DNA from 3 places in the Ruegeria sp. ABD4_443 genome. Region 3 is predicted to be linked to each of the others. Evidence: riboswitches for the same ligand, from Rfam matches in the RefSeq annotation. Region 3 holds a riboswitch; each other region holds the start of a gene.
The links. Region 3 has a riboswitch for cobalamin ahead of ACXAG8_RS03730 (DUF1636 family protein). Riboswitches for the same ligand answer to the same signal wherever they lie in the genome.
Positions count from the first base shown of each region.

Region 1 (10,518 bases), on a different contig from region 3:
CAGCGGCTTGCCCCGCCAAAGCAACAGGCACCGGGCCTCTGGGTCTGTCTGGATCTCGGCCAGCCGGTCCGGGTCATTGCGGATATGCGCCGCGCGATCCAGACCGGAACCGCCAAATGTTACCTGTTCTGCGTGCTTCATTCCGTGGTTCCCGAACTTTTGTCCGGGGCTGCCACGTCTGACCCCGTGGTGCAACGGAAATTCGCGCAGCCGAAATGCCTCTGCCGTCGAAAGGCCGCATGGACGTCGCGGAATTTGCATATAGTATTCGAACTATTGAATTCTCTTGTAAGACATTATTCCAAAGCCCCGACGTTGAAGCCTGACACCCTGCCGCCGCCGAACAAGTCCGACAAGGACCGGGCGCATATCCGCATCCTCGCAACCTCGGACCTTCACATGAATGTGATGGGGTTCGATTATTATGCAGACCAAGCCGACGGCAGCATCGGCCTTACCCGCACGGCGACCCTGATCCGACAGGCACGGGCCGAAGCCGAGCGGAACGGGGGCACGGTCTTGCTGTTCGATAACGGGGATGCGTTTCAGGGCACGCCGTTTGGCGATTGGGCGGCAACCAGTTCGCAGCGGTCCCATCCGCTGATGCAGGCCTTTTCAGAGCTGGGCTATGACGCGATTGGCCTGGGCAATCACGACTTTTCCTTTGGGCTTGCCAGCCTGGACCGCATCCTGACCCAGTCACCATGCCCCGTCCTGTCCAGCAATGCGCATATGGCCGACCCCCTGCCCGTCTGGTCGCCATCGGCCATTCTGACGCGGCAAGTGCGGATGGGCGGGCGATATGTTCCCATTCGGATCGGCGTCCTGTCCGTTCTTCCGCCCCAGACAGCCCTATGGGAAGCGCATCGGCTGAAAGGGCAAGTCAGCGTCACCGACGCGCTGCAACAGGCGCAAGAAGTCTCGGCAGATTTGCGACGCCGGGGATGCGATCTGGTCGTGGCCCTTGCGCATTCCGGCCTGGGGCAGGCCGAGGCGGCACCCGGTCTGGAAAACGCCGCCGTTCCGATCGCCGCATTGCCCGATATCGACGCGTTGGTCGCCGGTCATACCCACCTGACCCTGCCGGGCCCCGGCCATGCGGATCTGGATTTTGTGGACAGCGTCACCGGACATATCCACGGCACGCCTGCGGTCATGCCGGGATCGGCGGGATCTCACCTTGGTGTCATTGACCTGGCGCTGACCCTGGATGCGGGCAACGGCTGGCGCGTGGTCACGTCGCGCGCTGACCTGCGCGCCGTGGCGGGCGGGCCGGGCCTAGCCGACGCGCCCGCCGTGCCCGAGGACACCAAACTGGTCAAACTCTTTGCCCACGGGCATGAACAGACCCGGCTTCGTGCTGCCCGCCCCGTGGGCACGGTCGCGCAACCGATGCACAGCTATTTCAGTTTTTGCGTCCCCGACAAAGGTCTTGCCACTGTCGCGGCGGCGCAAGCGGCGGCGTTGCGGCCTTATCTGGCCGGAACGCCTGCGGCCGATCTTCCGGTTCTGTCAGCGACCGCCCCGTCCAAATTCGGAGGCCGCGCCGGGCCGCGCCATTATACCGATATTGCCGCGGGTACGCTTTCGATGCGCCATGTCGCGGACCTGAACATTTTCCCGAATGAATTGCGCGCCGTGATCGTTTCCGGTGACGATCTGCGCGACTGGCTGGAAATGTCCGCCGGGATATTCAATCGCCTGCCCAACGGCTTTGCCCCCGCGTTGATCGACCCGAAACGGGCAGGGCATAATTTCGATGTGATCTTCGGGCTGACCTACCGGATCGACCCGTCCTGCCCTGCGCGTTTTGATGACCGGGGCGTGCTGGGGAACCCGGACGCCTTTCGTATTTCCGAAATGCGGTTTGACGGGCGCCCCGTAGCGCCCGAACAACGGTTTGTCGTTGCGCTCAACAACTACAGGGCCAATGGCGGCGGGCATTTTCCGTTCGCCACCAAGGCCCGGCAGATCGAGCTGCCGCAGGCGCCGATACAGGATATCCTTCGCGACTATCTTTCGGGCGCGCGGCCCGGCGACCCGCTGGAAATGGCCGCCGATCCGTTCCGGTTGAAACCCCGATCCGCAAGGCAGGCCATTTTGAAGACCGGACCGGGCGCGGCCAAGTACCTGGACGAACTCGGGCACTTTTCGCCGCGTGTGCTTGACCGGGATGCCGACGGGTTCATGAAACTGCACCTGTCCTTGTGACGGGTTGTCATTTCGCCCCGGCGGCCCTATATCCACGCCTGAGAGGTTGGCGCGGGCGAGCGCCTCGCCAACCTGGTCAGGTCCGGAAGGAAGCAGCCACAACGAGTCCCGCTTGGGTCGATGTCCAGCCTCTCACTTGCCACTTACCTGGCGCCCTCTGCCGGCCCTTTCCCCAGAAAAACAAGTAACGCGGCCCGCGCATGTGGTTCGTGATCCTGTTCGGCAAGCTGGCCAAAGCCGGGTTCGTGCGGGACAGGCGGCGCGTGGTGCCCCCCTTGCCCCTTGCGGTCGACTTGACCGGCTTAGCGTCAAGCGGATGCGATTCGTCAGGCGATCAGGCGATCAGGCGATCAGGCGATCAGGCGGGGCCAAACAGCCGCGTTTCGGCGTGCAAATGCGCCGATATGGCCAATCTCGGGCAGGCCGTGATCTTGCGGCGCAACAAGGTGACGCTGCGCGTTCGGCCCGTAAAGCGCGGCCAGGCGCCATACCGCCTGGGGCGGGACCATCTGGTCGTCGGCAAAGGCAAACAGATCAATCCGACCGCCCACGCCCGCAGGGTTGAGCGCAGGCAGATCGGCACCAACATCCGCAAGATAACTGCACGGCGACGTGCACCATTTCCGCCACTGCCAATAGACAGGGGCCGGCAGGTCTGCCCCAAAGCCCAGCGCCTTGCCCGGCAAATACCCCATGACGCGGGCCGCCAGGGGTGCGTGCCCGAACCAGAACAACGCCGCCATGGCCCGATAGGGCCAGGGATGATCGGCAAGCGACACCATCCCGGCACTGACACAGATCATCCGGTCAACCCGGTCAATATCAGGCTGGACCGGGCCCAGCATACCGCCGACAGAATGACCGATCACCCACAGTTTCGCCCGCGGATAACGCCGCCGCATCTCGGACCGCGCCGCGGGCATGTCCTGCACCGCCCAATCCGCCATGGTGACCTTTGACCCGCGCAACGGCCCCCGCAGCGAGGTTTCGAAATCGCGATAGTCATAGGTCAGGCAGGCGATCCCGTGCTCGGCGGCCAACCAGCTTGCGAAATGTTGGTAATACGCGCGCGGTACCCCTGTTGCACTGTTCAGAACCACAACCGTCTCCGGCGCGGATTGCGGCACGTAAATGCGGGCCGACAATTCAACATCGCCCGCAGGGAACCGGAAATCTTCGGTTGCAACAGCTTGTGAAAAGTCCAGCATCCTGAGCCGCCTCCAGCTTCTGAACTGTGTGGTTCACTTTTCACTCGGCCCCATGCGACCCGTTCCTGTCAAGCGGGTTCCTGCATGACCAAACGTCCGGTTACCCGGCCACCGGACCGGCATTGGCGCGCCATCATGGAAGGGCAGGTCTCAATCATCTTGACTTGCCCCGTCATCAGTCGATAGCCGTTGCATGATGGTTTCCGCGCCCATACCGGGCCGGGATGAAAAGGGAACACGGTGCGGTCAACACCGGAAAGCCGGAAACGACCAAAGCCGCGACTGCCCCCGCAACTGTAAGCGGTGAGCACTGCCGAAATCACCACTGGCCAACAGGCCGGGAAGGTCGGCAAAGCAACGACCCGCAAGTCAGGAGACCTGCCATCAAACGCGAAACTGAAACTCGGGCGGGGTGTCCGGGCAGGGTCTGACCGCAACGTTCGGGTCTTCCTGTGCCAGACACGTCGCCCCCTGCGCGGAGGGCGCTCGATGAACTGGTCAACACAATCCCATATTTTCACCGCGACCGTGTGCCAGCACACCGGGGCCCCCTGCCCCGCACTGGCCCGGCTGGCGCGGGCCGTGGCACGCGCGCTGGAAACGGCAGCCCCCGTCACACAGGCGGATTTCGAAATCGAAGGCAGCAGCGAACTGACCCATTGTGCCGACGGGTGCATGGCGGCGTTCAGGGCCACCCACCAGATGATCCGCATATTCTGCGGCACCCAAGCCGGTGCAAGCTGCGAAAGAATGGACCGGTATGCGGACATGATGTTCAGCGGTCACGACGGGCCCTTGCCGTCAGGCACATTGGCGCACCCACCCTGCGCCATGCTTCAGGCGCAACCCCGCAGCACCCAGCAGCCCGTGGAAATTGCGGCGGCCCCACCGCCCTGACCTAGAAAGCCAGGCGCGCGCCTGCGGGCGCCAAGGCCCAGTTCATCTGTTCCTCGGTCTCGACGGCGCAGATTCGCACCTTGCGCAGGCGCTTTAGCGCGGCCTCTGAGGGTTCACCGCATTCGACCATCAGTCGCAGCACAACCATTCCTGACCGTCCGCACCCGCCGCGGCAATGCACCAGCACGCGCCCACCGCCCGACAAGGCGTGCCGCGCCGCGGCGCTGACCTCGGGCCATGATTCTTGAATGGACGGACCCGGTGCGCCGAAATCATCAACCGGCAGATGCGCCCAGCGGCTGGCGCGGCTCTGAATGTCGCTGCCGAAATTCTGTGCGCCATCCTGAAGCATTTCAACCTCGGTGGTCGTCGAGATCACCAACCCCGGTTTCCAAGCCGAAATCAGGTCCAGATCGCCTGGGTAATCACCGCTACGGCCCGGCATAGAGGTCAACGCAAGCGTACCGCCCCCGACCTGCAGCGCATAGATCACCAGTTGTGACATCAGGCCCACCCCCTTCAAACTCGTTACTGTCAAAATCAACCTTTGAAACCTGTTCTGACATTTTTACGCGGATCGGGGCGGTTTCCAAAATGAAAAACGTCGCCCTGTGCAGTGGACGCCAGAGACTGGCGCCTCTACGCTGTCTCGACAGGACGAATCCGCCAGAGCAGACATGACCGACACGCCAACCACCGCCTATCAGGTTCTTGCCCGTAAATACCGCCCCGAAACCTTTGCCGATCTCGTCGGCCAGGATGCCATGGTGCGCACCCTGAAAAACGCGTTCGAGGCGGACCGGATTGCACAGGCCTTCATCATGACCGGCATCCGGGGCACCGGCAAAACAACCACCGCGCGGATCATCGCCAAGGGGATGAACTGTATCGGCCCCGACGGCACCGGCGGCCCCACGACCGAACCCTGCGGGCAATGCGAACATTGCCTGGCCATCATGGAAGGCCGTCATGTCGACGTGATGGAGATGGACGCCGCCAGCCGCACCGGTGTGAACGACATCCGCGAGATCATCGACAGCGTCCGCTATCGCGCCGCCAGCGCGCGCTACAAGATCTACATCATCGACGAGGTTCACATGCTGTCGACCAGCGCATTCAACGCGCTGCTCAAGACGCTGGAAGAACCGCCCGAGCATGTAAAGTTCATCTTCGCCACCACCGAAATCCGCAAGGTTCCCGTCACGGTCCTGTCGCGGTGCCAAAGGTTCGACCTGCGCAGGATCGAGCCGGAAGACATGATCGCCCTGCTCAACAAGATAGCCCAGGCCGAGGGCGCGCAGATCGCACAGGACGCGCTGGCGCTGATCACCCGCGCCGCCGAAGGGTCGGCCCGCGATGCGACCTCGCTGCTGGATCAGGCGATTTCCCATGGTGCGGGCGAAACCACCGCCGGGCAGGTCCGCGCGATGCTGGGCTTGGCCGACCGGGGGCGGGTGCTGGACCTGACAGACATGATCCTGCGCGGGGATGCAGCCGGCGCACTGGCCGAGCTTGGCGGGCAATATGCCGAAGGCGCCGACCCGCTTGCCATATTGCGCGACCTGGCTGAAATCACGCATTGGGTCTCGGTTGTCAAGATCACCCCCGATGCAGCCGCTGACCCGACGGTTTCCCCCGACGAACGCGCGCGCGGGCTGCAAATGGCCGAAGCCTTGCCGATGCGGGTGCTGACCCGCATGTGGCAAATGCTGCTCAAGACGCTCGAAGAAGTCTCGGTCGCGCCCAACACGATGATGGCGGCGGAAATGGCCATCATCCGCCTGACCCATGTGGCCGACCTGCCCAGCCCCGAAGACCTGATCCGACGCCTGCAATCGGCACCGCCCCCACCGCCGCCGGGCGGCAATGGCTCCGGCGTTTCCGCCAGTGCCGGACCGGGCGCGGCTCAGGCCCCGCAACCTGCTTCTGGTGCCTACATGTCGGCGCCTCGCGGCACCGGCGGCGCAGCCCCGACAACCGCCCTGGCGCAAGATCTCGACGCCGCGTTGGCACGCTATCCGACATTTGACCACGTGATCGAACTGATCCGGTCCAACCGCGATGTCAAACTGCTGGTCGAGGCTGAAAACGGCATCCGCCTTGTGTCCTACCAACCCGGCCGCATCGAATTCACCCCCACGGATCAGGCCCCGACCGATCTGGCACAGCGCCTGGGGGCATCGCTGCAACGATGGACCGGCAACAGATGGGCGATTTCCGTGGTATCCGACGGCCAGTCCCCAACCATCGCCGAGATCCGCGACGCCGCCGAACTGGCGCTCAGGGCCCAGGCGCTTGAACACCCGACGGTGCGCGCCGTGCTGGAACATTTCCCCAAGGCGACAATCACAAGGATCGAAACCCCCGAACAACTTGCCGCGCAGGTCGAAACCGAGGCCCTGCCCGAGGTCGAAGACGAATGGGACCCGTTCGAAGAGGATTGATAGGTGCATTTCCCACGTATCGATGCGGTCTATCACGAAGCATGTGACGTCTTTAATCCCGGATGGAACGGCGAAACGGTCAGCGAATGGCATGAGGCATTTGTTCTAGCATCGCATCCCGTCTCGATAGCCTTGTTGATCATTTCTACATTTGCCCTTTGGCACAAGAGCCTTTGGATCGCTTTGGCGGCAACGCTGTTGTGGGCGGTCTGGACTGGCCATATTCTCGGTGCCGACATGATGAATGATGCGCGCCGTTCAGCCGCAGACCTCGGCTGCGTCGGCCATTCTACCCTGTTCATTGGCTTGGCAATTGCGCTATGTGCTGGGATGACACTTTACACAGCATATATTCGCCTGAGGCGATTACACTCGAGGAGACACTAAATGCTCAAAGGACTCGGCGGCCTGGGCGACATGGCCAAGATGATGAAATCCGCACAGGATCTTCAAACCAAGATGACCGAGATGCAGGAAGAGCTGAACACCATGATGGTCGTCGGCGAATCCGGCGCCGGCCTGGTCAAGGCGACTGCCACCGCCAAAGGAGAGCTAAAGGGCCTGGACATCGACCCGTCGATCTTCAACAGCGACGACAAGGAAGTGGTCGAAGACCTGATCCTGGCCGCAATCAAGGACGCCCAGACCAAGGCGACGGAACGGTCGCAGGAAGAAATGGCCAAGCTGACCGAAAGCATGGGTCTGCCCAAGGACATCAAACTGCCCTTCTGATCTTCATCTTTTCCAAAATACTCCCGCCGGAGGCGTCTTCCGGCGCCACCCAGGACAGACCGTGAGCTCGAACAGCGACATCGACAATCTGATCGACCTGATGGCCAAGCTGCCGGGCCTCGGCCCCCGCTCGGCCCGTCGCGCCGTTCTGCACCTGATCCGCAAACGCGCCCTGCTGCTGACGCCCCTGTCGGACGCGATGCAGCAGGTGGCCGCCACGGCGCGCGAGTGCCTGAATTGCGGCAATGTGGGCACCACGGACATCTGTGACATCTGCACCTCCGAGGACCGCGCAACCGGAGAGCTGTGCGTTGTCGAAGACGTGGCCGACCTGTGGGCCATGGAACGCGCCGCTGTTTTCAAAGGCCGCTACCACGTACTGGGCGGCACGCTCTCGGCGCTGGACGGCATCGGCCCGGATGAATTGCGCATTCCCAGATTGAAAGATCGGGTTGTGGCCGAGGGTATCACCGAGATCATCTTGGCGCTGAATGCCACCGTCGATGGCCAAACCACAGCCCATTACATCGCCGATCAATTGGAGGGTCAGGTGCGCCTAACCTCGCTGGCGCAAGGTGTGCCAATTGGAGGCGAGCTGGATTATCTGGACGATGGAACGATCACCGCGGCCCTGCGCGCGCGGAAGGAGATTTGAACCAGTTTCCCGCCGGTTGCATTCCGCAGTTCAGCCTGCCAAAAGAACGAAGTTTCAATTTCTTACAGAGCAGGTGCTCCGATTGTACATACTTTCCTTTCATCTATTTCGAGTTCTCTGGCCTATCATACTATTAGCGTCAGTATTACTATTTTTACTCGACATCTGGGGTCAAGAACGCTGGTCAAGGACTATTGTCTCAGAAGTCATATTGTATGGATTTCTGGTGTATTTCTTCCATCTGAACCTACTGACGGGCCGAACTGTCAAAATGCTTGGAATACAAGCGAAAGGGCAAGCTCCAAACCGACATTTCTGGTTTGCATTTGCTTTCCCTTTACTGGCTGCAATAGCCTCTCTTTTTCTTTTGTTGCCGTTAATTGAGGCGACATTTCCAGCTGAAGCTTTGGTTGGAAATGCAAAGATTGGGTACGCAATTGTACTCTCATTCATCTTCCTAGGCATTCTTCTGTCTGCGGTCGGGACCATGTTGCCATCGGCCACGATTGGGGCATCGACAGGTTTCAAGGCCGCATTAAAGCGTAGTCGTAAAACCTTTTGGTTTATTTTCTGGAGATTATTCGTTGGACCTGCGCTTTATTCAGTCGTCCTGATGACCGCATTGGTACAGCTAGGTAGCTTTGTAGACTTTCCACCGTTCCCCAAGAGTTTTTCGGCAATCACTGCTGCTAACACCGCCTATAATGTCGGTATTACTTTCTTTGGCGTCTTCAGCAGCGCTCTAACAGCATCCATATTATCAATGGCATATGTATGGGCGGAAGAAGACCAAAGGCTCGAGATTCGAAAACAAGCGCAAGCAGATACAGGAAATATTGCCTAGCATTAGAAATAGACCAGTTCTATTCATGGTGGAACGATCAGATACTAATTCCTGCATTGAGCATAGGTTTCCCAGATGACCCGCCTTCTCGCCCTGACCTTCGCCGCCTTCACCGCCACGGTCGCCCTCGCCCAAGACCTCATAGACAAAGGCTTTGTCGAAGGCTGGAACATCATGATGGACCCCGCGCTTGGGAACGGGTGCTTGATCCAGACGGTGTATCAGGACCTCTCGTTGGTGCGCATCGGCTATGATGCGCTGGACAATCGCGGTTATTTCACCGTCTACAACAAGGCCTGGGGCGACATCAAACCGGGGCAAAGCTATCCGATCCGGTTCGAGCTGGACGGCAAAAACTTTGATGCCACCGCCATCGGGTTCAAGCAGGACCGTATTCCCGGCGCGACTGTGTTTTTCACCGACCGAAGCTTTGTCACTTCGATCGCGCAAAACAAGACCATGACCGTCTACAACCCCGAAGGGCAGACTGTTATGGCGATTGATCTGAAGGGCACCGCCAAAGCGCTGGAATATGCGCGCGACTGCCAGAACAAAAAGCTTTAACGAATCGGATCAAACACGGCGTCTTTGGCGGCGCAGTCACGGATCACGTCGCGGCCGCAGGGGACGGGATCAAGCTCGCGCGACAGGCACAGCCGGACCTCTTCGATATAGCCCTGCCTGCAGGTGATCGTGATCATGTCCGCCTCAAGCCCGGGATTGGCTTGCATGAAAGCCTGCTCCACCACCGACGCGGGCAGTTTGACCGCCCTGTCCAACTTGCGAAAGGCCTCGGGTCGCGCCACACCGGCATAGGCCTGCCGGGACAAGGCGAAATAATCCGCAGCGCTAAGGCCCGAGCAGGTGCCGTGTTTCTTCCACTGGTGCCAGGCAAGGCCCGCGCTGCCCTGGATGTCTTCCATTGCGCGGGTCATGCTGCGCGAGGGCTGCGCATGGGGCGTGCGGCAGTAGGACGGCCAGCCCTGATGGTTTTGCGGCCAAAGGCCATGCAGAATCCAACCGTGGTCATGCCGCGCGTCGCATTGGTCCGACCCGCGCGCATCGCCTTCGCGGGCGCACCAGTTGGGCGACCAGCTGAGCGACAGGACGTAATAGTCGAACGCGCCCGCCTTTTCGCCCTCGGCCTGCGCGGTCAATGCGCATAAAGCCCCCAAAACCAACCCCAGAATCCCTTGGCGCATTCGCCTCTTCCCTTCTTGCCTTGCCGCGACTATATAGGCCCCAAGTTCCCCGACAACGGAAACCTGCCCCAAGACCAAGGGGCCGCCGAATTCCGGCGACGGGACAGATGTATTTAAAGGAGACGGGCTGATGGCAAAACCGCTTATGGCCAAGGCAACAGCCGTATGGCTGGTGGACAACACCACGATCAGCTTCAAGCAGATCGCGGATTTCGTAGGTATGCACGAGCTTGAGGTGCAGGGCATCGCGGATGGCGATGTGGCCGCTGGCGTCAAAGGGTTCGACCCGATTGCCAACAACCAGCTGACCCAGGAAGAGATTGAC
Region 1 is NZ_JBSWYA010000004.1:362,249-372,766, reverse strand. It holds gene nudC (NAD(+) diphosphatase) at 1-141, opposite strand, end outside; gene ACXAG8_RS10840 (bifunctional 2',3'-cyclic-nucleotide 2'-phosphodiesterase/3'-nucleotidase) at 316-2,211, shown strand; RNA gene ffs (signal recognition particle sRNA small type) at 2,251-2,349, shown strand; gene ACXAG8_RS10830 (alpha/beta hydrolase family protein) at 2,562-3,419, opposite strand; cobalamin riboswitch at 3,600-3,819, shown strand; gene ACXAG8_RS10825 (hypothetical protein) at 3,909-4,316, shown strand; gene ACXAG8_RS10820 (protein-tyrosine phosphatase family protein) at 4,318-4,821, opposite strand; gene ACXAG8_RS10815 (DNA polymerase III subunit gamma/tau) at 4,994-6,760, shown strand; gene ACXAG8_RS10810 (hypothetical protein) at 6,764-7,147, shown strand; gene ACXAG8_RS10805 (YbaB/EbfC family nucleoid-associated protein) at 7,148-7,492, shown strand; gene recR (recombination mediator RecR) at 7,554-8,147, shown strand; gene ACXAG8_RS10795 (hypothetical protein) at 8,359-8,991, shown strand; gene ACXAG8_RS10790 (hypothetical protein) at 9,067-9,555, shown strand; gene ACXAG8_RS10785 (ribonuclease T2 family protein) at 9,552-10,193, opposite strand; gene ACXAG8_RS10780 (DUF1013 domain-containing protein) at 10,324-10,518, shown strand, end outside.
Region 1: it holds a riboswitch for cobalamin, as region 3 does, so the genes downstream of both, ACXAG8_RS10825 (hypothetical protein) here and ACXAG8_RS03730 (DUF1636 family protein) in region 3, are expected to answer to the same signal.

Region 2 (10,518 bases), on a different contig from region 3:
GTTGCCAAAGAGCGGCATCAGCGAGACGTATATCATGTACCTCATGCAACGGCGGTGTACCTAACCCAGTTATGATCCAGTCTATGAGCGAAGTTCCGAGTCCATATCGGCGCAATATCCGGGTGATTTGCGACTCTGCTAGTCAGCTCAGCGCAAAGTGGTAAATCCGGCTGCTCATTGTGCCATGCGTACAGCATCGCTGCGAATACATCAGTTGGAGAAAGGCAGTCGCCGCAAAGGCCTTGTTGATTTTGCAGTTCCCGTTCCAATAGGCGAAAGGCTTCCTGATTTCGGGTAAACCCAGCGCTTTGGATAGCCTGAATAACTTCGGGATTGTCTGCATGTGGAATGTTGACGAAACGGCGGGGATAGGACCGTCGAAGCGTTCCTTCATAGATGTTTACAGCAAGAAAGACGGTCCAACGATAAAACGCAGCCATATCCGCAATACTAAAGTCGGATCTGTGGAAGGCATCGGGATGGTGTCTTTCTAGCCAAAACAGGATTGCTGCAACCTCGGTCAATGTCTCGCCCGTCTCAAGTTCCAAAACAGGGATTTGCTTCCAGGGGTTTGTTTTTACAAACTCCTCCGGTAAGGGCGTGCTGGGCGTGCTTTCGATCGAAACCAATTCATAGGGAATTTGCAGCAACGCCAAGACAGCTTCAATGACGAAGCTGCCGGAGCCGAGACGTGCATGCAGTCGATAGTTGCTCAATTCGTGTGATCCAAATAGTCTTGCAGACGAACCAAAGCGCGTTCAGGAATATCCTGTGGTAGATCTTCTGACTTGGCTTTTTGCTCACCCACTTCGATCAACATCACCATGCCCATTGCATAATGCGGAGTGCATTTGATGCCGTAGAGACCGTCGACATCAAATGTCACAGTGATTTCTTCGTTCAGCTTGCCTTTGATCGGCGTCGCCCCCTCTGGTACCATCCCTTCGATGCTGACCGCATCATGGCCTGGGCGTGTCGCCAAGAACTTTACGCTGTCTCCAACCTGAACATTCAAATAAGGCGGTTCATAGATCATGGATCCATTGGCATTCCGGTTCAGCATCTGAACTTCATACATTTCAGCCAATGCCAAACTTGGTATCAATAGTAACAGGAACGAAAGCATAAAGCGCATGGATCACTCTCCTTTATGGGCGCTGTGGAACCGAATAACTGGCGAGCCGTCGAAAGGGTCGGTCATAAAGTGACCGCAGACGCCGAATGTTTGTATCAAACGTTCTTCAGTAAGGATTTCAGCGGGCGTGCCGAGAGCATCGATTTTTCCAGCCTGCATGACACAGATGCGATCACACATCATCGCTTGGTTCAGATCATGCAGTGCTACGACTTTTGTGATGGGCAGCTCTCTGACAAGGTGCAAGATCGCCAGTTGATGTTTGATATCCAGATGATTTGTCGGTTCGTCCATTAGCAAAACCTTCGGCTGCTGGGCCAAAGCACGGGCAATTTGAACGCGCTGACGTTCGCCACCGGACAAGGTATGCCAAACCCGATCTTCAAACCCCTGCAAATCGACCGCTGCCAGCGTATTCGCGACGATTGCTTCGTCGTCGTGGCCCCAAGTCTGCAGCGCCGACAGGAAAGGCGTGCGACCCAGTTCAATTGCGTCGCGCACGGTGATGCGTTCTTCGGTATCAGCGTGTTGCTCTACCAGTGCGAGCCTTTGTGCGATCTCTCGTTGTCGCAACCCCGCCATTGGGGCATCACCTAAGAAGACACGACCCATGCTAGGAAATCTGACCCCGGCCAGCATTCGCAGTAGGGTTGATTTGCCCGAGCCGTTGGGGCCGATCAGCCCCAGCATTTCGCCTTCATTCACGGTCAGGTTTGCGCCTGAGACGATCGCTTTCCGTTTGATACGCCAGCCGAGGTCTTCGCATCGCAAGATCATACTGCTGCCCTCCGCCCGATCAGGATCAGGGCAAATACTGGCGCGCCAACCAGTGCTGTGACCACACCAATTGGCAGAACTTGCCCTGGGATCACTGTGCGCGAAATCACATCAGCGCAGATCAAGAAAATAGCGCCAGCCAAAGCCGAAGCTGGGATCAAAGCACGATGGCGCGTGCCAACGACCATCCGCATGGCATGCGGGATCACAAGCCCGACAAAGCCGATGGATCCGGTGATCGACACCATTGCCGCGGTCATAAGGGCAGCAATCCCGATCAGGCCAAGTTGCACGCGCCGAACCGCGATACCGAGGGATGCCGCGCTGTCTGCGCCAAAGATGAAAGCATCCAGCGCCCTAACATTAAAGAGACAGGCTATCAAACCAAACAAGGCGGCGGGCACAACCACAACTGTATCAGGCCAACGAACTCCGCTTAGGTTTCCCATGAGCCAGAACATGATACCTCTGGCCTGTTCCGCGCTGGCGGATTTGGCAATGATGAATGCGGTTAAGGCGTTAAAAAGCTGAGACCCAGCGATCCCCGCCAAAATGATGACGCCAGCGGCTCTTAACCCTGTGCCGCCGCCAGCGACCTGGGCCAGCATTGCGACAAAGGCAAAGGCAAAGATAGCACCTGCAAATGCGCCAGCGGACATCGAGATCGCGCCGCCTCCGATGCCAAGAATTGCGACGGTGACTGCGCCAGTCGAAGCGCCTGCAGAAATGCCCAACAAATAAGGATCTGCCAGTGCATTCCTCAACAAAGCCTGCAAAACGACACCAGACAGGGCCAAACCAGCACCGCAGCAAGCGGCTACAACAGCACGTGAAAGCCTGTAATTCCAGATAATTCCGGAATCGATGCGATCTACTGCATAGTCTGCACCAATTATTTTATTGGCCAGCACCTTGAGAACAACGTCCATCGGGATGTGGGTTTCGCCTAAAGCCGTGCCAGCCACCAAAGCAAGAAAAAGAAGAGGCGGCGCGATCACCGCCCACTTCCAGATATTGCGAGAGGCCGACCGGACAGGTATCCGGTCGGTCACACTCATTTCAGGTCATAGCTTTCCAAAGCGTCCGCAACCTGACCCAGTGTCAGGATCGCGCGAACGGTTGGGCTCATCGCGTGTGCATCGATGGTGATGATGCGGCCTTCTTTCACAGCGGTCATTTCAGAGGCAACTGGGTCTTCCATCAGGAACTTACGCTTCATTTCGATATCATCCGCTGGGAAGCGGCGACGATCCATTTCAGCGATGACGATGAAAGAAGGATCTGCTTTGGCGATGGTTTCCCAACCAACCAGTGGCCATTCCTCATCAGATTGAACGACGTTCTCAACGCTCAGTTTGTCCATCATGTAGGCAGGTACACCTTTTTGACCTGCAACATAGGGATCTGCTTCCATATCGGCGGAAGAGAACCAGAACAGGCCTGACGTCCCTTCGGGCAGATCTAGTGCAGCCGCTTTGGCAATTGCGTCGGCTTCGGCGGCTTTCAGCTCTTCCACCAGTTCGGCACCACGGGCTTGAACATCGTAAATTTCAGACAGCTGAGAAATCGATTTGTAGAAGGTCTCTGTTGAAAAAAGCTCAGACCGGGTGCCGTCAACACCTGTCAGATTGTCCTTTTTCTCACAGTCCGTCGGCATGGTGTAGGTTGGAATGCCAACATCGTGGAACATTTCCCGTGTTGCAACGATACCTTCTGCGCCAACGTGCCATTCATACATGACGGTCACCAGCTCTGGTTTTTTGTTCACAACGCTTTCAAAGCTTGGATCATTGTCTGCTAGACGCTCGATACCAGCGTTCAGTTTTTCAAACTCAGGCAGAACTGGGTTGAACCAAACAGATGTACCGGCAACTTTGTCGCCAAGGCCAAGCATATACAGAAGTTCGGTCGTAGACTGACCGATGGTGACGGTTGAGGCAGGAGCCGCGTCAAAAGTCTGGTCATAGCCACAGTTAGAAATTGTCAGCGGATAGTTTGTTTGTTGCGCCGCTGCGGCTGTCGTTATCAGTGCAAGTGCCATCGCCCCTGGCACATAAAGCGTTTTCATCATTATTAGGCTCCTTCGCCAATGTTGAGCGAGGTCACCGGGAAGGGACGCGCAGTTGAAAAGATCAACCTAAACCATAATGCCACGATCCACCCCGAACATCCCCGTCCGGTTAAAGTGTCTTCGTCGGCAGGTCTCCTGACTGATGGATCTTTGCTTTATTTCGCCTTCCCAAGCACGTAGGCTCAGTGGATATTGAAATGTGGCTCGCCATCTACAGTTGCGGGGGCAGTTTCGTTTAACGCACAAAGTACGCCGCGAATTCCCTATTAATTTCGTAAGAAAACCGACGAACTGATTACTGGGCTATGAAACTATTTCGGTCAACCCCATAATTTTCAGGCGACCTGTAAGTTGGCAAGCCCAACTGCGCTGCGCAAAATCTAAACGACCGGATTTCTGGCCGCGCTGCGGTTCTGCAACTAATGCAGCTGCAGAGAAATTTTCGCCGCGAGCACGCGCAGCACGAATATCAAATTGGCAGGTTGGGCTCGCTGCCGCCATTAGATCGGTCGCAGCATGCTTGCCTGACAGGTTGCGCGCCCACACCAGGGACGGCCCAGAGCCGACCTTTGGCGGGCCATTTAGATGCTGCGGCTGCAGCCCGCTTTGCCGACATTCGCCGCGCTTGCTCGGTTTCTGCCACCCAGAAGGTCCGCACCGCGGGACGAAGCGACCTTTCAACCTTGAACTTACGGGGTCCGCTTTGGGCGCGAACGAATGTAGTAATACTTTGATGAGACGGTAAAGCTGACGTTGGCTTCAGGAGCTAACAGCCTTCTCAGACTCGCTTGCCTCAGTTAAGGTTAAGTGATTGCAAAAAACGACAGGCATGACCCCCAGTTGGAAACCTTCACAACAATGTGCCCAATGAACTGTCATCCGACGCTCTGCGGGATGAAGGTCACTAAACACGACGACGGGCAGGTTCTTATTGAAGGGGATGAGACGAATCCCGACAGCGCAGGCTTCCTCTGCATGCGGGGAAAGGCTGCCCACGAGATCGTGGGGAACGACAAGCGCCTGCTGACACCGCAGATGCGCCGTTCGCGCGGAAGTGAGACCTGGCAAGATGTGAGCTGGGATGCCGCCATGGATTACATAGCCGCAAAGATGCAGGACGTGGGACGTGAGCGGGTCGGGTTCTGGCAAGCACACGGCAACTGGGGCAATGACTACGCATTTGGCCTCAAGCGCGCGCAGATGGATCGGTTCGCCAACTTATACGGCTGCCAGTATTGGAACCCTGCAATGATCTGCTGGGGTTTGGGTGGCTTTGGTGTTGGGATCACCGGTGCTCTTGAGACCTCGACCAAAGAGGACCTTGGCGCAAACTCTGAGCTTGTGATCCTCTGGGCGGCTAACACTGTGAGCCAGGCCAATACACTGCGGCACGTTGAAATCGCAAAACGGCGCGGAGCACGGATCGTCGTGATTGATGTGCGTCGCACCGAGGCATCTGCATTGGCCGATGACGTCATCCTCGTGAAGCCCGGAACCGACGCGGCACTCGCACTTGCAATGATGAACGTGATCTTAGCCGATGGGTCTCACGATACCGACTTTACTGCCGCAAATACGATCGGGCTGGACGCGTTGAGCGCTCATGTGGCCTCCATGACACCCAATTGGGCCGCCGCCATCACGGGCGTGTCGGCGCAGCAGATCGTTCAGCTCGCACGCCAATACGCGGCCACCAAACCAGCGATGATCGTCATCGGAGGATCTTCGCTCCACAAAGGTAGAAATACTTGGCAGGCGGCGCGCGCCATATCCTGCCTGCCCGCGCTCACGGGCAACTTCGGGGTCAAAGGCGGCGGCATAGGCCCGCGCCACGGAGGGCGCAGCCACGGCGTCGGCTTCAATGATGTCTCTGCGGCTGAACGGAGGCCACCCGGCAGTTACATTCCCAACCAGATGGAAGCTATTGTGGAGGCGCTGGAAAGTGGTGCGGTCAAGGTCTTCGTCACAATTGGCTCAAACGTGCTGTCTTGTTTTGCGGACACTGCACGCACCCGAGCTGCCCTTGCTAAGGCCGACTTGGTCGTTGCTTACGACATCTTCCCCAATCAAACGATCCGAGAATTGGCCGATATCGTCTTACCCGGGACGATATGGCTAGAAGAGATCGGCGCGAAATCCACAAACTCCCATGTTCATCTGTCTGACCGGGTTCTGCCTCCTGCGGGCGAGGCGCGCCCAGTCTATAATCTCTATAAAGGGCTTGCAGCGCGACTAGACGTCAAGGACGTCTACCCATGGGTCGATCAAGAAGCTGCTATTAATGCTGTGCTCGACCACCCTGCGACTGGTCATGCCACGGTCCAAACACTTCGTGCGAACGGCGGGCGCGTGCCTCTCAAGATCTCTCATGTAGCGTATCCCACCCTTGAGTTCTCAACCCCATCCGGTAAGATCGAATTCTTCTCCGAGCGCGCGCAAGCCATGGGTCTTCCGCCTTTGCCGATGCCGCCAAATGAACCGCCAGTCGATGGGCTCGCCCTTGCACACGGGCGCACTTTCGCGCAGTTCCACGCATTTTTTGATCACGGTCGCGCACTTCCAACCCTTGCTGCGAGAGAGGCGGAACCAGAACTCTGGATTGCCCCCGATGATGCATCGGCACGCGAGATCACGGATGGTGACTGTATAGAAATGTTTAACGCACGCGGCGCATTCCACGCGCGCGCCAAGGTCACGCGCCGAATGCCTGAAGGCACTGTCTGGATGCGCGACGGATGGCCCGATTTCAACACTTTGACTGAAGGAAGCTCCGTTTTGCCCGACGCCGCGCTCTCCGCGTTTCCATTCTCGGTTGGCCAAAACAACTACGGTGCCCGCGTTGAAATTCGGCCCGCAATCGCGAAGGATTGATACTTCGATGCCTGGATCGACGGGTGTAAGGACGGTTTGTTCGTTCGCATTCAAGGTCGGTTAATAGGAACCCTGGTACCTGCAAATGTCGGCTTCTGGTGCCTCGCGGTTTTTCCAGCAGTGTGCAGCATTTAACAGTTTGGGCTCGAAGCTGACATCTGACGGTTTTGGTTGGGCATTTAACCGGTTCTGGCATCTTCAATGACGGCTGTGCGGACGGAGCTGCCGTTCATTTATCGACAGCTCGGAACCAGATTTGGTAGGCTTTCCTTGTTGGAATTTCTCAGGAACGAAACCTCACATGCCCATGCCATGGACATATAGACACGCGTCAAAGGAATGGAGAGCGTTTCTCGATGATGCGAAAGAGCGCATGTGTCTAGAGTCAGACAACATGACCTACACCGCCGTTGACGCAGTACTCCAGGTGTTTCGCCGTCGCCTGACTGCACAACAGGGCTTGGACTTCGCGTCGGTTCTGCCAAGTGTGCTTCGTGCGATTTTCGTGAACAATTGGGAACCTGCGGCGCATCCTGCTCGCTTCTCCGAGCGGACTGAACTGACGAGCGAAGTAAAGCAGGTTCGCGTGAACCACAACTTGACCCCGGACAATGCGATCGAAGCAACTGCATGGGCGATCCGGCGCTGCACGAACAAAAGAGACTTCGAGCGTGTGCTTCAGAAAATGCCCGAAGGATCAGACGCATTCTGGCACGTCGACGTGGATGACGCTTCGGAACTTGAACAACGAATAATCTAGTTGCGACGCAGCATTCGGTGACTTGGGCTCTTCTGACACCTTCGCTGCATGATCTACGAGCGGCTGGTCTGGGAGGGTATGCCGTTCGCTGCGCAGCGCACCAACTCGAAAAGTGCGGACAAAGTAGCCGTTTGGTTTCGCCACTCACTGACTACCTTTCGTTGAAATGTAACTAAGACCTTTCGAAGAGCACTTTTCCATAAGTTGGGGGATGGCCCACTCACAAACCACCCCCCAGCCGCACTGGACTGCAATTGTCCAGGACGGTTGACTAAAACCCTTCAATTGCGGTTTCGACCTGGCCACAAAACTTATCAATATCGCGCTCAAGCATATCGCTTTCTCGGGTCTCATCTCTGACCGCAGATAGTTCATCTACAACAGCCAGCAAATCTTCTTCTGGAGCTGCCTCTGCGATGCGCACCAAAGCGCGAATAAGGGCGGCCGTTACGAGGCCATTACCCCGGGCAGCGCGTCTTAGAGCTGGCATAGAGTCGTGAAACAGTGCCTCAGCCGTGATGGACGGGTAAACCACCCGTACGTTTCCGTCATCATCCCGATACACACCCGTGCAGAGCTTTGACGACCACGCTCGAGCCAGAGACGCCGACAGTCGGTCGATGCAGACTATTGCGGTAAACGTGTCGTTGACACCCGGTGACAACGCCCGAAGTGCGATTTCAACGAGAAGATGGACAGAAAAGCGGATATCGCCATTAGGATCTCGCGCGGAGATTAACGGAGCTGCCGCTTGCACCAGATCATTAAGACTTTCGTCACTATCACCATAAACCTTGGCCAAAGTGTCCGATGGAACCATAAAGTCTCCTGGCTGCACATCAAAAACGACGACTGCTCCGGCTTCCTTGGCCGCACTCACTAGACCTTCGGTATTGATCGAATTCACATATCCAGTGCCCGAAGCCAAGACTTGGCGCTTGTCTCCCTCCTCAGGGACTGCCTCTGAAGATGGAGTATCTGCGCTGTTTTCGATTGCGGTGCTGACTTGGCGATCCAAGGCCTCAGAAATCCGCGCCGCCTCCTGATCAATGGTTACGCGCGTCGATACTGTATGAACGAAGAGCAACAGCAAAAGAACTGAGATGATCGAATAGACTATTCCAATCGCAACGGCCAAATTTACGGATGTGTCATCGCGTATCAGCCACAAGATCAACAAGCTGTATAAAAACGTCGCTCCAAGTGAGCCAACTGCAATCTGATTTACCCTGTCTTCGCCAAAACGCTGCAAGAGCCTGGGCCCAATTGATCCGGCTGCTAAGGTGTAGACCAGCAAAACAATGGAATAGACCATGACCAACGCGGACATGGATGCTGCCGAGATTGCGCTTAGTACATCGCTCGCAGTACGATTAGAAACGCTCAGCCAATCGGAAGCGGACCAACCCCAACTCGCGAGCGCTTGCTCCGTCTTGAAGACAATCCCAGCCACCAAAAGCCCTGAAAGACTAATGGCGGCAGGGATAGTTAGGAACCCACGAAAGTACCTCACTAATTCTCTAGGTGTTTGCATTCCTGTCTCCATTTACGACACGAGCTTTGTTCACAAACACAGCTCTACGAGAACCGGTCGGCCGCTTTTTTCAAAGCACTCTGCATATCGCCCCATGCAGCCTCGTAGCCCTTTTTGACATCTTCCCAGGCCTCGTCGCTAGTCGACTTCAAATCATTCAGTTGAGCCTCTGCGTCAGATCTTGCCTTGTAGAGCTTGCTGAGCTGCTCCTCGAGCTCGAGTTTGGCGTCCGCTTCGGCCACCTTCAGCTTGGCTTCGAGAACATCAATCTGGGCATTCCAACTATCCAGTTGCAGCTGTGCCTTTTTCTCGTACCCAACACGTGTCATCGTTTTTCCTTTCTTCGCAAACCTTGGTTCAAATCGAGGGGAGCCGCCAATTAGGCCGCAACAATTGCCTTGAGCATCCAGACGGCTTCCTCATGCTTCGCCATCCTGGCGTTCATCAGGTCCTCTGTAGCCCCATCGCCATAACGAGCGGCGGTCGCAGCCGTCTCACGCAGGTTCCGGACAATCGCTTCGTTGTCTGCGACCAATTGTTTGATCATGCCCTCTGCATCTTTAACCGTCTCTTCTTCGGTCAGCTTGGCTTGGCTAACCATGTCCGTGAACGAGATCGGTGCCACCTGACCCAACGCACGCACACGCTCGGCCAATTCATCCGCAGCTTCGAACAGGTCGCGATACTGACGCTCTGTTAGTTCATGGATCGGCAGGAATAGCGGGCCCACGACGTTCCAATGTGTGCCTTGTGTTTTCACCATCAGGACCATGGTATCGGCCAGTACTTCCGTCACCGCGTTGGCGATCCAGGCGTTCTTGTCGATGCCTGTGTCGTTGGTTTCTTCCTGAACTTCAGACTTTAAGACTTGCTGTATCATTTTCACTCCGTTTCGTTGCTTGCGGAGTAAACCTAAGAGCGATTCATAAAATTTCAAATAAAATCATATACTTAAGTTAGGTATCCGACACATCATGGGGCGCTTCATGATCCTGGGTATCCGGCACAACATGCCAAGATTGATGTAGACACACAGGCCCATTGCCATACATGCTTGGAGTAACTGACGTAAGCTACTGAGGTCATGCCAGTGTCTGATCAAAATCGACCGCCAAAGCGCACGGAAAAACTGCAACTGATGCTCGACCTCGAAGAGCTTAAAGCCATTGATGATTGGCGGTTCGAGAACAGACTGCCATCCAGAGCGGCCGCCATTAGAGAACTCATCCGCCGCGGTCTGATTTCCAATGAGTTTGAGGAACCACCTACTGATGCGCCTTCCGGTGAGTTTCGTGTTGTGGACGAGTGAAAAGACTATTCGCAGAACATCCCAGCGAAGTCCCAGTAAGGTTCGCTGTATCGCGCGCTCG
Region 2 is NZ_JBSWYA010000006.1:97,103-107,620, reverse strand. It holds gene ACXAG8_RS13065 (glutathione S-transferase family protein) at 42-716, opposite strand; gene ACXAG8_RS13060 (pseudoazurin) at 713-1,135, opposite strand; gene ACXAG8_RS13055 (ABC transporter ATP-binding protein) at 1,139-1,912, opposite strand; gene ACXAG8_RS13050 (FecCD family ABC transporter permease) at 1,909-2,970, opposite strand; gene ACXAG8_RS13045 (ABC transporter substrate-binding protein) at 2,967-3,983, opposite strand; cobalamin riboswitch at 4,092-4,286, opposite strand; gene ACXAG8_RS13040 (molybdopterin-containing oxidoreductase family protein) at 4,824-6,854, shown strand; gene ACXAG8_RS13035 (DUF2267 domain-containing protein) at 7,249-7,614, shown strand; gene ACXAG8_RS13030 (DUF2254 domain-containing protein) at 7,886-9,148, opposite strand; gene ACXAG8_RS13025 (sll1863 family stress response protein) at 9,193-9,477, opposite strand; gene ACXAG8_RS13020 (Dps family protein) at 9,528-10,028, opposite strand; gene ACXAG8_RS13015 (hypothetical protein) at 10,239-10,457, shown strand.
Region 2: it holds a riboswitch for cobalamin, as region 3 does, so the genes downstream of both, ACXAG8_RS13045 (ABC transporter substrate-binding protein) here and ACXAG8_RS03730 (DUF1636 family protein) in region 3, are expected to answer to the same signal.

Region 3 (10,518 bases):
CCCGCCACGCGGCAGGCCCGTTTTCCAGCGCCTCAAAAACGGCGGCAGCCATCGCGAAAACACCGGGGTCGCCCGAGGATACCACCACGACGCGCTTGCCCTGCGCGGCCATCTGCAGCGCGTGCTGCGAGCGGTCGATTTCAACCCGGTTGTCACTGGCATGCAGGGTCAGCCCGTCGCGTTGGGCCACGCGGGCGACATAGGGGATATAGCCGACGACATCGGTCGCCTCGGCCAGGGCCTCGGTCACCTCGGGCGTGACCAGCGCCTCATCCCCTGGCCCAAGCCCCGCGATCTTGACCCAACCGCTCATGGTCGCCGCCCCTGTCCGTGGACGATGATGATCGAGAAATACGGCGTGACCTTGGTGCAGGCCTCGGACAGCTTGGTCACCGTCTGGTTGGGCATCTGTGCAAATTCCACGATCCACGCGCGGTCGTACAAACCCGCCGCAGTCAATGCCCGTTTGACCTTGTCGATATTGCGCCCGATTTTCATCACGACCAGCGCATCGGTCTGCGCCATGCGTTCGGCCAGCGTTTCTTCGGGCAATGTGCCCATCAGAACCGTCAGCACGTCATCGCCCCAGGTGATCGGGTCGCCGGTGGCCGTCCATGCCCCCGACATGCCGGTGATGGCGGGCACGACCTCGACCTGAGCCTTGTCCCGCAAGCGGCTGTAAAGATGCATGAAAGAGCCGTAGAAAAACGGATCACCCTCGCACAGCACAACGATGTCTTCGCCCTGATCGGCAAGCGCCTTCAGGTGGTTCGCGCACTCTTCGTAAAAGGCTGCCAAAAGCGCGTTGTATCGCGGATCGGTCAGGGGGATTTCGGTGGTGACGGGGTATTCCATCGGGAATTCAACAGCATCCTGGGGGATCATCCCGGCCACGATCTTGCGTGCCTGGCCGCTGCGGCCGGGTTTGCGAAAAAAGGCCACATGCCGCGCGTTGCGCAGCAGCCGGTCGGCCCGGACGCTCATCAGGTCGGGATCGCCGGGGCCTAGACCCAGGCCGTATATCTTGCCTGCGCTCATTCCGCGCGGCTCGCGATTGCGTTGACGGCGGCGACGGTTATGGCACTGCCACCCAGACGGCCCTTTACGATGCAGGACGGCACTGGCTGGGCCGCCCACAGGGCATCCTTGGATTCGACCGCGCCGACAAAACCCACGGGGCAACCGATGATGGCGGCGGGGCGCGGGCAATCGGGGTCTTCCAGCATGTTCAGCAGGTGAAACAGCGCAGTCGGCGCGTTGCCGATGGCCACCAGCGCGCCGTCCAGATGCGGGCGCCACAATTCCAGCGCCGCGGCAGACCTCGTGTTGCTCATCTCGGCGGCCAGGGGGCGCACGCGATCGTCATGCAGGGTACAGATTACTTCATTGTCTGCGGGCAGGCGAAACCGGGTCACGCCCTCGCTGACCATGCGCGCATCACACAGGATCGGTGCGCCGCCTTCCAGCGCGGTACGGGCCGCCTGTACAAAGCCGGGCGAGAAATGAACGAACGCTTCCAGCCCAACCATTCCGGCAGCGTGGATCATGCGGACGGCGACCTGCTCTTCGTCGGCATCAAAGCGGGCCAGATCGGCCTCGGACCGGATGGTGGCAAAGCTTTGTTTGTAGATCGCCGCGCCATCGGTTTCATATTCATAGGGCATTAGGTGAAGTCCATGGTCATAAGTGTTTCCTTGGTCAGGCCGCGCAGGCTTGGCTCATCCCCCGCGCGGCCCTGTTTGACAAGATCAAATCGTCCGTTATCGCCGATCAGGGTCACATCAGCAGGTCCCATGCGCGCGCAGCCCTTGGCACATCCCGAGACATGCAGGCTGCCGGGGACGCGCGGCGCCAGGGCGCGCGCGATATCGCGGGTTTCCACCTGCGCCTGCGGACAGAACGGCGCGCCGGGGCAGGCGTCGGTGGTCATCAGCGGGTCGGATGCGTGCGTGACAAAGGCCGGGGCGGGTATCGCCGCCCCGCCTTCCAGCAGGATCAGCCGCCACGGGGTGACGCGCAGGGCCGCGGCACCGCTGGCCTTGATCAGGTTCTTCAGGTCGCGCGACGGCAGTTGCCCAAAGGCCGCGCCGTAGAAAGCCCCCAACCCACAGGGGCCGGGCACAGGGGCGTCCCCAATGGCACCAGGAGCAGCCCCAAGCCAGTCCCGAGGCAGGCCCGCCGCCGCCACCAAACGCGCCATGCGCCGCGTTTCGGGCGCATAGTTGGCGGCAAACCATCGTGCCAGCGCAATCAGCCTGTCGATGGCTTCGCCCTCGGTAACCGCGCGCCCGGTTTCAGCCCCGTCGGCGCGCAGGATCAGACCCTCGGGGGCGGTCTCCAGCCGAATATCCGCCGAATCCGCCGCCAGCAGGCGGGCCGGGCCGGTGTCGATGGCAAACCCGAACTTGGCGGGCAGGTCGGGCAGTTCTGCCAGCCGATCCATCAGCTCCCGCGTCAGCCGCGCGGTCAGATCACCGGCCTGATAAAGCGGTGAGACCAGAATGTTGCGGCGTATTTCGATACCGGGTTCCGTATCCAGCAGGTTCAACGCCGACAACTCCCCCAGCAGGGTTTGATGATTGGCCTCGGCCACCCCGCGCAGTTGCAGATTTGCGCGGTTGGTCAGGTCGATGGTGCCATTGCCGAACCGCTCGGCCAGATCGCTGAGGCCGATGGCCTGTTCAGCGCCCAGGCGTGCCAACCGGGGACGCACCCGCACGACCAGACCGTCGCCGGACATCATGGGGCGATGCGCGCCGGGGCACCAGCCCTGTACGATGGGGGATTTCGATGGCGCGCTCATCCCAGCCCCTCCAGATCGGCGCGGATCGAATTGCGGCGGGTGTCCCACAGCCCCGCCTTTAACAAGGCGCGGAACCGGTCCTGCATGGCCTGATGCGCCTGCGGGTTGGCCTGTTGCAGGAAGGCATCGACCTGGGCGTCGCCCAATGTGGCGTCATGGTAAAGGTCGAACAGGTGCGGGGCGACCGTGCCGGACAGATGCGCGAAGGACGCCATATGATCCAGCGTCGCCGCGATTTCTGCCGCGCCACGGAAGCCGTGCCGCTGCATCCCGGCGATCCAGCCGGGATTGGCGGCGCGGGCATGGACCACGCGGCTGATTTCCTCGGGCAGGGTGCGGGCGCGGGGGTTTTGCGGGTTGGTATTGTCGAGGTGATACAGTTGCGCTTTGCCGCCGGTCACCTTCTTGGCGGCGGCGAAACCGGCCTCGTGGGTGGCGTAGTCATTGGCCAGCAACAGGTCGGTTTCGGTCAGGTCCTGCAGATGGACAAAGCTGTCGGCGCTTGCGACGCGCCGGGTGATGCCGTCTTTATCTTGCGCGATATGGTCGCCTTCCAGCGCGAATGAGCTGGCCTCAAGCCACGCCTTACCGGCCTGCGCGCGCGCCTCATCCGTATAGGTTTCGGACAGGTGGGTCATGTTCAGACCATAGCTGCCGGGGGCCGGGCCATAGACCCGCGCCGCGGGTTCCTGCCCGGCATAAGGGTTCCAGTCGGCGGCCTCGTCGCGTTCAGACAGCGCCCGCACAGCCTGACCAAACAGCGCCGAGAGCGTCGGGAACACGTCGCGGAACAGGCCCGAGACCCGCAGGGTCACGTCCAGACGCGGGCGGCTGAGGTCGGTGATCGGCAGCACTTCGATACCCGCGACCCGCTCGGAGCCTTTGTCCCAGACCGGTTTCACGCCCAGCAGGTGCAAGGCCATTGCAAATTCCTCGCCCGCTGTGCGCATGGTGGCAGACCCCCACAGGTCGACGATCAACCCCTTGGGATAATCGCCTTCTTCCTGCAAATGCCGCCGCACCAGTTCCTCGGCCAGTTTCACGCCTTGGGTATAGGCTGCCCGTGTCGGCACCGAGCGCGGATCGGTGGTATATAGGTTCCGCCCCGTCGGCAGCACGTCCGAGCGCCCGCGATATGGCGACCCGGAGGGGCCCGCCGCGATCCGTTTCCCGGCCAGCGCGTCGATCAGTGCGCGGCGTTCGGCATGGGCCGAGGGCGCGGGGTCGAAATTGCCGGACACCTCGGGCACGCGGCCAAAGATATGTAACCCGTCGCCAAATTGGCTTTCCTTGATGTCGCAGACAAAGCGGTCGATGCGGGTGATCGCCTCGGCGGTGCTGGTGGCCTGATCCAGGCCAAGGTCGCTCTCCAACCCGATGGCCTGTGCCTCGTCGCGGATATTGTCCTGCAGACGATCGCGGCGCTTGGGGTCCAGACCGTCCGCGTTTGAAAATTCGTCCAGCAGGGATTCCAACCGCACCATGCGATCCGGCGTGCCGCTTTCCTTCATCGGGGGCGGGATATGGCCCAGCGTGACGGCCCCGATCCGGCGCTTGGCCTGCGCGGCCTCGCCGGGGTCGTTGACGATGAAGGGATAGATCAGCGGCAGGTCGCGGATCAGCGCCTCGGGCCAGCATTCCGCCGACAGGGCGACCGACTTGCCCGGCAGCCATTCCAGCGTGCCATGGGCGCCGATATGGATCAGGGCGTCTGCGCCCAACCCTTTGCGCAGCCACACATAAAAGGCGACATAGCTGTGGCGCGGGGTGCGCGACAGGTCGTGATAATCGTCATCGCGCAGCGCGGGCGTGCCGCGCTCGGGTTGCAGGGCAACCAGCGCGTTGCCCCGGCGCAGTGCGGTGAACTGGAACGCGCCCGCTGCAAAGGCCGGGTCGTTCTCGGGCGCGCCCCAAACAGCGTTCAAATCTGCGCGCAACTGTTCGGGAAAGTCCGACAGGGCGGCCAGATAGTCGCAAAGCTGCCATGAAATTCGCGCATCCGGCAGCGTTTCAGCAAGGGGTTCAGCGGGTGCGGTGTCGTACCCTTCGCCCTGCAGATCCGTCAGGATGGCCTCGGCCGAGGCCAGCGCATCAAGGCCCACCGCATGCGCCATTTGCCAATCCTTGCCGGGATAGGTCGACAGCACCAGCGCGGGCACCTGATCCGCTTTGGGTTTGTCGTTCAGGTTCAGCCAGCCGGTCACGCGGTCGATGATGGCGTCTATCCGCTCGGGTTCTGCGCGGTGGGCAAAGCGGGAATATTCCAGATGCGGGTCGCGCTTGCCCGGTTCCTTGAACGAGGCAACGCCCGCGTTGATCCGCCCGTCGACTTCGGGCAGGACCACATGCATGGCGAGATCGGCAGGCGAAAGGCCCCGTTCCGCCTCGGCCCAGGCTTTGCGGCGGGATGTGGCCAGCGCGATCTGGAACACCGGGACGTTCGCCGCGTCCAGGGGTGAGGTGCCAGACGCGCCTTTGCCCGAGAAAGAGGTGGCGTTGATGATTGCCGACGGCGACAGCGCCACGACCTGTTCACGCATCCATTCGGCGGCGGCCGGGGCTTTCAGCGAGGGCGCAAACAATCCAACCGCGTCCAGCCCACGATCCCGCAACCTGTGGATCAGGGTCGCGACCGGTGCCGTATCCGCCGATGTCAGATAGGCGCGGTAAAAGGTGACGATGATGCGTTTTGTGTCGCCCGCAAAGGCTGTTTCAACCGGGATCACGCCGCGATCCGGGCACCATGCGCCGCATTCGGGGATCGTCTTGGCGCCCATGACCGGCCCGGCGTAAAGCCCCGCCGCCAGCGCCATCTGCGCCAATGCCGCCTGCGCCGCAACCTCGCCGCCGGTGTCGCAGAGATGCGCCAGGCGCCGCAGGGTCGAGACAGGCAGGGTGGAATATTCATCCAGCCGCGTATCCTCACGCCCATCCGCGGGCAGGACCGCCAGCGCGATCCCCCTGGCCTGCGCCAGCGCCAGAACCTGTTGCAGCCCATAGGACCAGTAGGGCACGCCACCGATCAGACGGATCAGGATACCTTTTGCCCCCTCAAGCGTCTGTTCCACATAGGTGTCCACGGACAGGGGATGTTTAAGCGCTGCCAGATTGGCCAACCGCATCGTGGGCATCTGCCCGTCGGGTCCGCCCCCACGATGCCAGCCCACCGCGAAAGCACCAAGGTCACTGTCGGAAAAAGACAGCACCACCAGATCCGCCGGGCTTTGGCCCAGGTCGGTTGGGGTCTCGGTTTCCTCAAGCCCGTGGCTTTCGCGGAAGACGACGTGCATGGCTTACTCGGCGGCCTCGGTCACACCCACAAGTATATCGCGGATCGCGGCCTCTTTGATATCGTCATGCTCGGCAATCACAACAAGCCGCGAGCGGCGCTCTTCGCCGGGCTCCCACGGCCGGTCGTATTGGTGACGCACGCGCGCGCCGACGGCCTGAACCAGCAGGCGCATGGGCTTGCCCTGAACAGCAGCATAGCCCTTGACGCGCAGGATGTTCAGCTCATTCGCCAGACGCTCGATGCTGGCAACCAGATCGGCGGGGTCGGTTTGTTCGGGCAACTCAACGATGATGCTTTCGAAATCGTCATGTTCGTGATCATGGTGACCGTCGTGATGGCTGGGACGCGCGTCCATGTCATCCTCGGCAGCCGCTTCCAGCCCCAAGACAACGCGCACATCCACGGCCCCTTCGGCCACTTCGACAACGGGCAGGGGGCGCGGGGCCTCGGCGGCGATGATCTCTTTCGCTTTGGCGACGCCTTCGGGACCGGCCAGATCGGGCTTGGTCAGCAGGATGATATCGGCGCAGGAAATCTGATCCTCAAACACCTCGGACAGGGGCGTTTCATGGTCGATCGAGTCATCAGCCAGACGCTGGGCGTCCACCGCCGCGACATTCGGAGCAAAACGACCGGCGGCAACGGCTTCGGCATCGGCCAGCGCGATGACGCCATCAACGGTGATCTTGGACCGGATATCGGGCCAGTCGAACGCCTTGAGCAGCGGCTTGGGCAGGGCGAGGCCGGAGGTTTCGATCAGGATGTGGTCGGGGCGCGGCTCCAACGCCATCAGCGCCTCGATGGTCGGGATGAAGTCATCGGCCACGGTGCAACAGATGCAGCCGTTCGCCAGTTCCATGATGTTTTCCGCGGGGCAATCCGGGATCGCGCAGGATTTCAGGATATCGCCATCGACGCCGACATCGCCGAATTCGTTGACCACCACGGCCAGACGCTTGCCCTGCGGGTTCTGCATCAGGTGCCTGACCAGCGTGGTTTTGCCCGAGCCCAGAAAGCCGGTGATCACGGTGACGGGGAGTTTCTCAAGATTGCTCATTTCAGGGCTCCAATCGGGGGAATGCGGGCCGCACAGTTTTTGCGGAAGTGTTCGGGGCGCTCGCGCCATTTGACCAGACCATCCTCGGTCTCAAGGTATTTGGTGGCGCCGTCGACAATCACGTCCACATGGTCGGCTTCATTGAGGTGTTCGTAGACAAAGGTCCAGCGCGCGGGTCCGCCGCGTAAAACGATGGAACAGCCTTCGTCACAGTTCGACAGGCACTCGACCGCCTTCAATGCGATCCCGTCGGGAAGATCGGCCTGTTCCAATGCCTTGTGCAGCAGGGCGCCGGGGCGCTGCGCGTCATCTTCGACGGGCAGTCCGCGACGGCAGGTGGTGCAAACCAGCAATTCGACCGGAGCGGGTTCGGTCACGTCTCTCATCCCCCCAAATCCTCTTCGTGGGGGACGGGGTTTCATGCGGGCCACGCGTCTGCACATGGACCCGACACCGGAACACCCCGTCCGGTTACATCTTCGGGCGCTGGCAGGTCTCCCGGCTTGCGGATGTCAGGGCCTTGCCCTGGCAGGTGTCCCGCCTTCCCGGCCTTTTGGGCCAGTGGCATTGGGCACCCTCTCCGGTCACGGTCGCGGGGGCGGCTGCACTTGGCGGTTTACCCGCTGGTGCATTCCCTTTTCATCTGTTTGCACAGACACCAACGGATCGGACATGCGGCACCGGCAGGGGATTTGTCAAGCATTCGCGGCCATGATGCCGCGTCCCTGCCTGAAATGCGACGCGCCGGATTCATTCCGCGGCATCCCGCTCCAGCCTTTCGCGCAGCCACGCCCGGAACAGGCGTGCAGATGACGATTCCTGCGCGGTGCCCTCGGGCTGAACCAGGTAATGGGATTGCGCAAAGGGAATCGGCGGCCCCGCGATCCTGAGCGGGAGGCCCTGCGCGATGATGTTGCGGGCAAAGCGTTCAAGTATTGTGGCATGGCCCATCCCCGCCAACACAAGTTGTACCGCCGTCACCGTCGTGTCAGCGGAATGGCGCGCGGGCCTTTCAGGCGCATGCAGGTCATGCGCCTCGAAATACCGGGCCCAGTTGTCTTCGTAGCCCAGAATGTGGATCAACGGGCTGTCCGGCAGGCGATCCAGTGCCATGGGCGGTGCGTCCGACCGGCAAACGGGTACAAGGGTTTCATTGCACAACCGGTCGGACATGACGGCTGGCCAATCGCCATGACCCAGGCGAATGTCGATGTCGACATTGCCCGCAGCTACCGCATCATTCCAGATATGCGACACCAGCCGCACAGGTATTTCCGGATACCTGTCCGAGAAATCCGAAATCTCGGCCGCGATCCAATATGTCATTGTCGAAATCGCCGCCCGGATTGTCAGCGTCTGGCGCGACGCGGGTCCAAACAGGGAATCGGTCGACAGCGCGATCTCGGCCAGGGCGCGCCTGACGGTCAGGGCATAGGACTGGCCCAGTTCGGTCAAGGCCAGCCGCCGCGCCCGCCGGGTAAACAGCGGTTGCCCCAGATCGGCCTCCAACGACCGGATATGCAAAGAGACCGCGGTCTGCGTCAGGCCAAGCTCCTGCGCTGCCGTGGTGAAATTGAGCAGCCTTGCGGCGGCCTCAAAACTGCGCAGCCAGATCGGATTGGGGAGGCGCTCCATATATCACCAAAAAATTTTGCTGGTAACTTGCTTTTTTATTCATTTCACTTGCCGCTGTCCAAGGTCAATACTTGCGCCATCAGCACTAAAGGCAGAGCGATGCGCGAGGGGGTGCAATGAAAGTCGGATTTATCGGTCTGGGAAATGTCGGCGGCAAATTGTCGGGCTCATTGCTGCGAAACGGGATCGACCTGACGGTTCACGACCTGAACCCGGATCTGGTTGCGGCATTCGTTGGCCAGGGCGCCAGGGCCGCAGAAAGCCCGGCGCAAATGATGCGCGATTGCGATGCCGTGATCACCTGCCTGCCGTCACCCGCGGCCTCGGATGCGGTCATGCAGGACATGCTGGCCGAGGTTGTCCCCGGCAAAATCTGGATGGAAATGTCCACCACCGATGAGGCCGAGGTCAAACGCCTGGGCGCTTTGGTCATCGCGCGTGGCGGCGCTGCTGTGGATTGCCCGGTTTCGGGTGGGTGCCATCGCGCGGCCACGGGGAATATCTCGATCTTTGCAGGGTGCGACCGCGAGACGTTCGAGCGTATCCTGCCGTTCCTGACCACGATGGGCCGCCGGGTTCTGCATACTGGTGATCTAGGTACGGCCTCGGTTCTCAAGGTGATGACGAATTACCTGGCTACGGCCAACCTGATCACCTGCGCCGAGGCGTTGGTGACCGCCAAGGCAGCCGGTATGGATCTGAACACGACCTATGAGGCCATCAAGATTTCATCGGGAACCTCCTTTGTCCACGAGACGGAAAGCCAGGTCATCCTGAACGGCTCTCGCGATATCTCGTTTACCATGGACCTTGTGAAAAAGGATATCGGCCTGTTCCAGGAGGTCGCAGACCGCGCCGGCGTTCCGCTGGAGATCAACCCCGTCATGATCAAGATATTCGAAGACGGAATAGCCCGGTTCGGCGCGCGGGAATTGTCGCCCAACATCATCAAACGGCTGGAACAAGCGACCGGCCTGGATATCCGCGCGCCCGGATTTCCGGCGGAAATGCAGGACGACGAACCCGAAGAGCCGGGATATGAGGTCATCCCGCAAGGTGCCGGGGCCTGAGGCCGCGTCGACTCGGTGTTCTGTTCCTGCGCGCGGCCGTGACCCGCGCAGGGTGCCCCGACGACGCCCGGGCTTTCCCAGCGCGCCAACGCAACAGCAACTGACGCTGCAAACGAAAAAACCCAAGTCTCTGCCTGACAATGAAAACCCAAGAAGCGCGTTGCCCAGGGCAAAAAACACTAAAGGAAGGCCCCGATTTGGAAACGCAAATTTCCGAAATACGCTTCTAACCCGCAGGAGCGGAGAGGGCAGATTACGCAAACGCTTCTTAAAGATTGGAGGCGAGTACCGGAATCGAACCGGTGTACACGGATTTGCAATCCGCTGCGTCACCACTCCGCCAACTCGCCTTTTGCAGTAAAATCAATTACTTGCCGTGGTGTGGAAGCGGTTCTAGCAGCTTTGGGGGCGGACGTCCAGTGGGTTGCGGGGAAATTTGCCGGGCGGTGGGGGCTTTCCTTGGGGGCGGTTTTCCGGTCCTCTATTGTCGCAGGGCAAGAATTCGCGTTCCGGACCGTTGCCGGTGCGGGGCGGATGTGGCAAAAGCCCTTCAACCTGGGAAAAAGAATGAGCGATCACATGACAGATTTCGCAGCCCGACGCCGCACCATGGTCGACACGCAGATACGGCCATCCGATGTGACCAAGTTCCCCATTATCG
Region 3 is NZ_JBSWYA010000001.1:738,307-748,824, reverse strand. It holds gene cobJ (precorrin-3B C(17)-methyltransferase) at 1-313, opposite strand, end outside; gene ACXAG8_RS03755 (precorrin-2 C(20)-methyltransferase) at 310-1,038, opposite strand; gene ACXAG8_RS03750 (precorrin-8X methylmutase) at 1,035-1,664, opposite strand; gene ACXAG8_RS03745 (cobalamin biosynthesis protein CobG) at 1,664-2,803, opposite strand; gene cobN (cobaltochelatase subunit CobN) at 2,800-6,093, opposite strand; gene cobW (cobalamin biosynthesis protein CobW) at 6,097-7,152, opposite strand; gene ACXAG8_RS03730 (DUF1636 family protein) at 7,149-7,538, opposite strand; cobalamin riboswitch at 7,624-7,830, opposite strand; gene ACXAG8_RS03725 (LysR substrate-binding domain-containing protein) at 7,903-8,787, opposite strand; gene ACXAG8_RS03720 (NAD(P)-dependent oxidoreductase) at 8,904-9,857, shown strand; tRNA gene ACXAG8_RS03715 (tRNA-Cys) at 10,134-10,207, opposite strand; gene ACXAG8_RS03710 (protein-L-isoaspartate O-methyltransferase family protein) at 10,437-10,518, shown strand, end outside.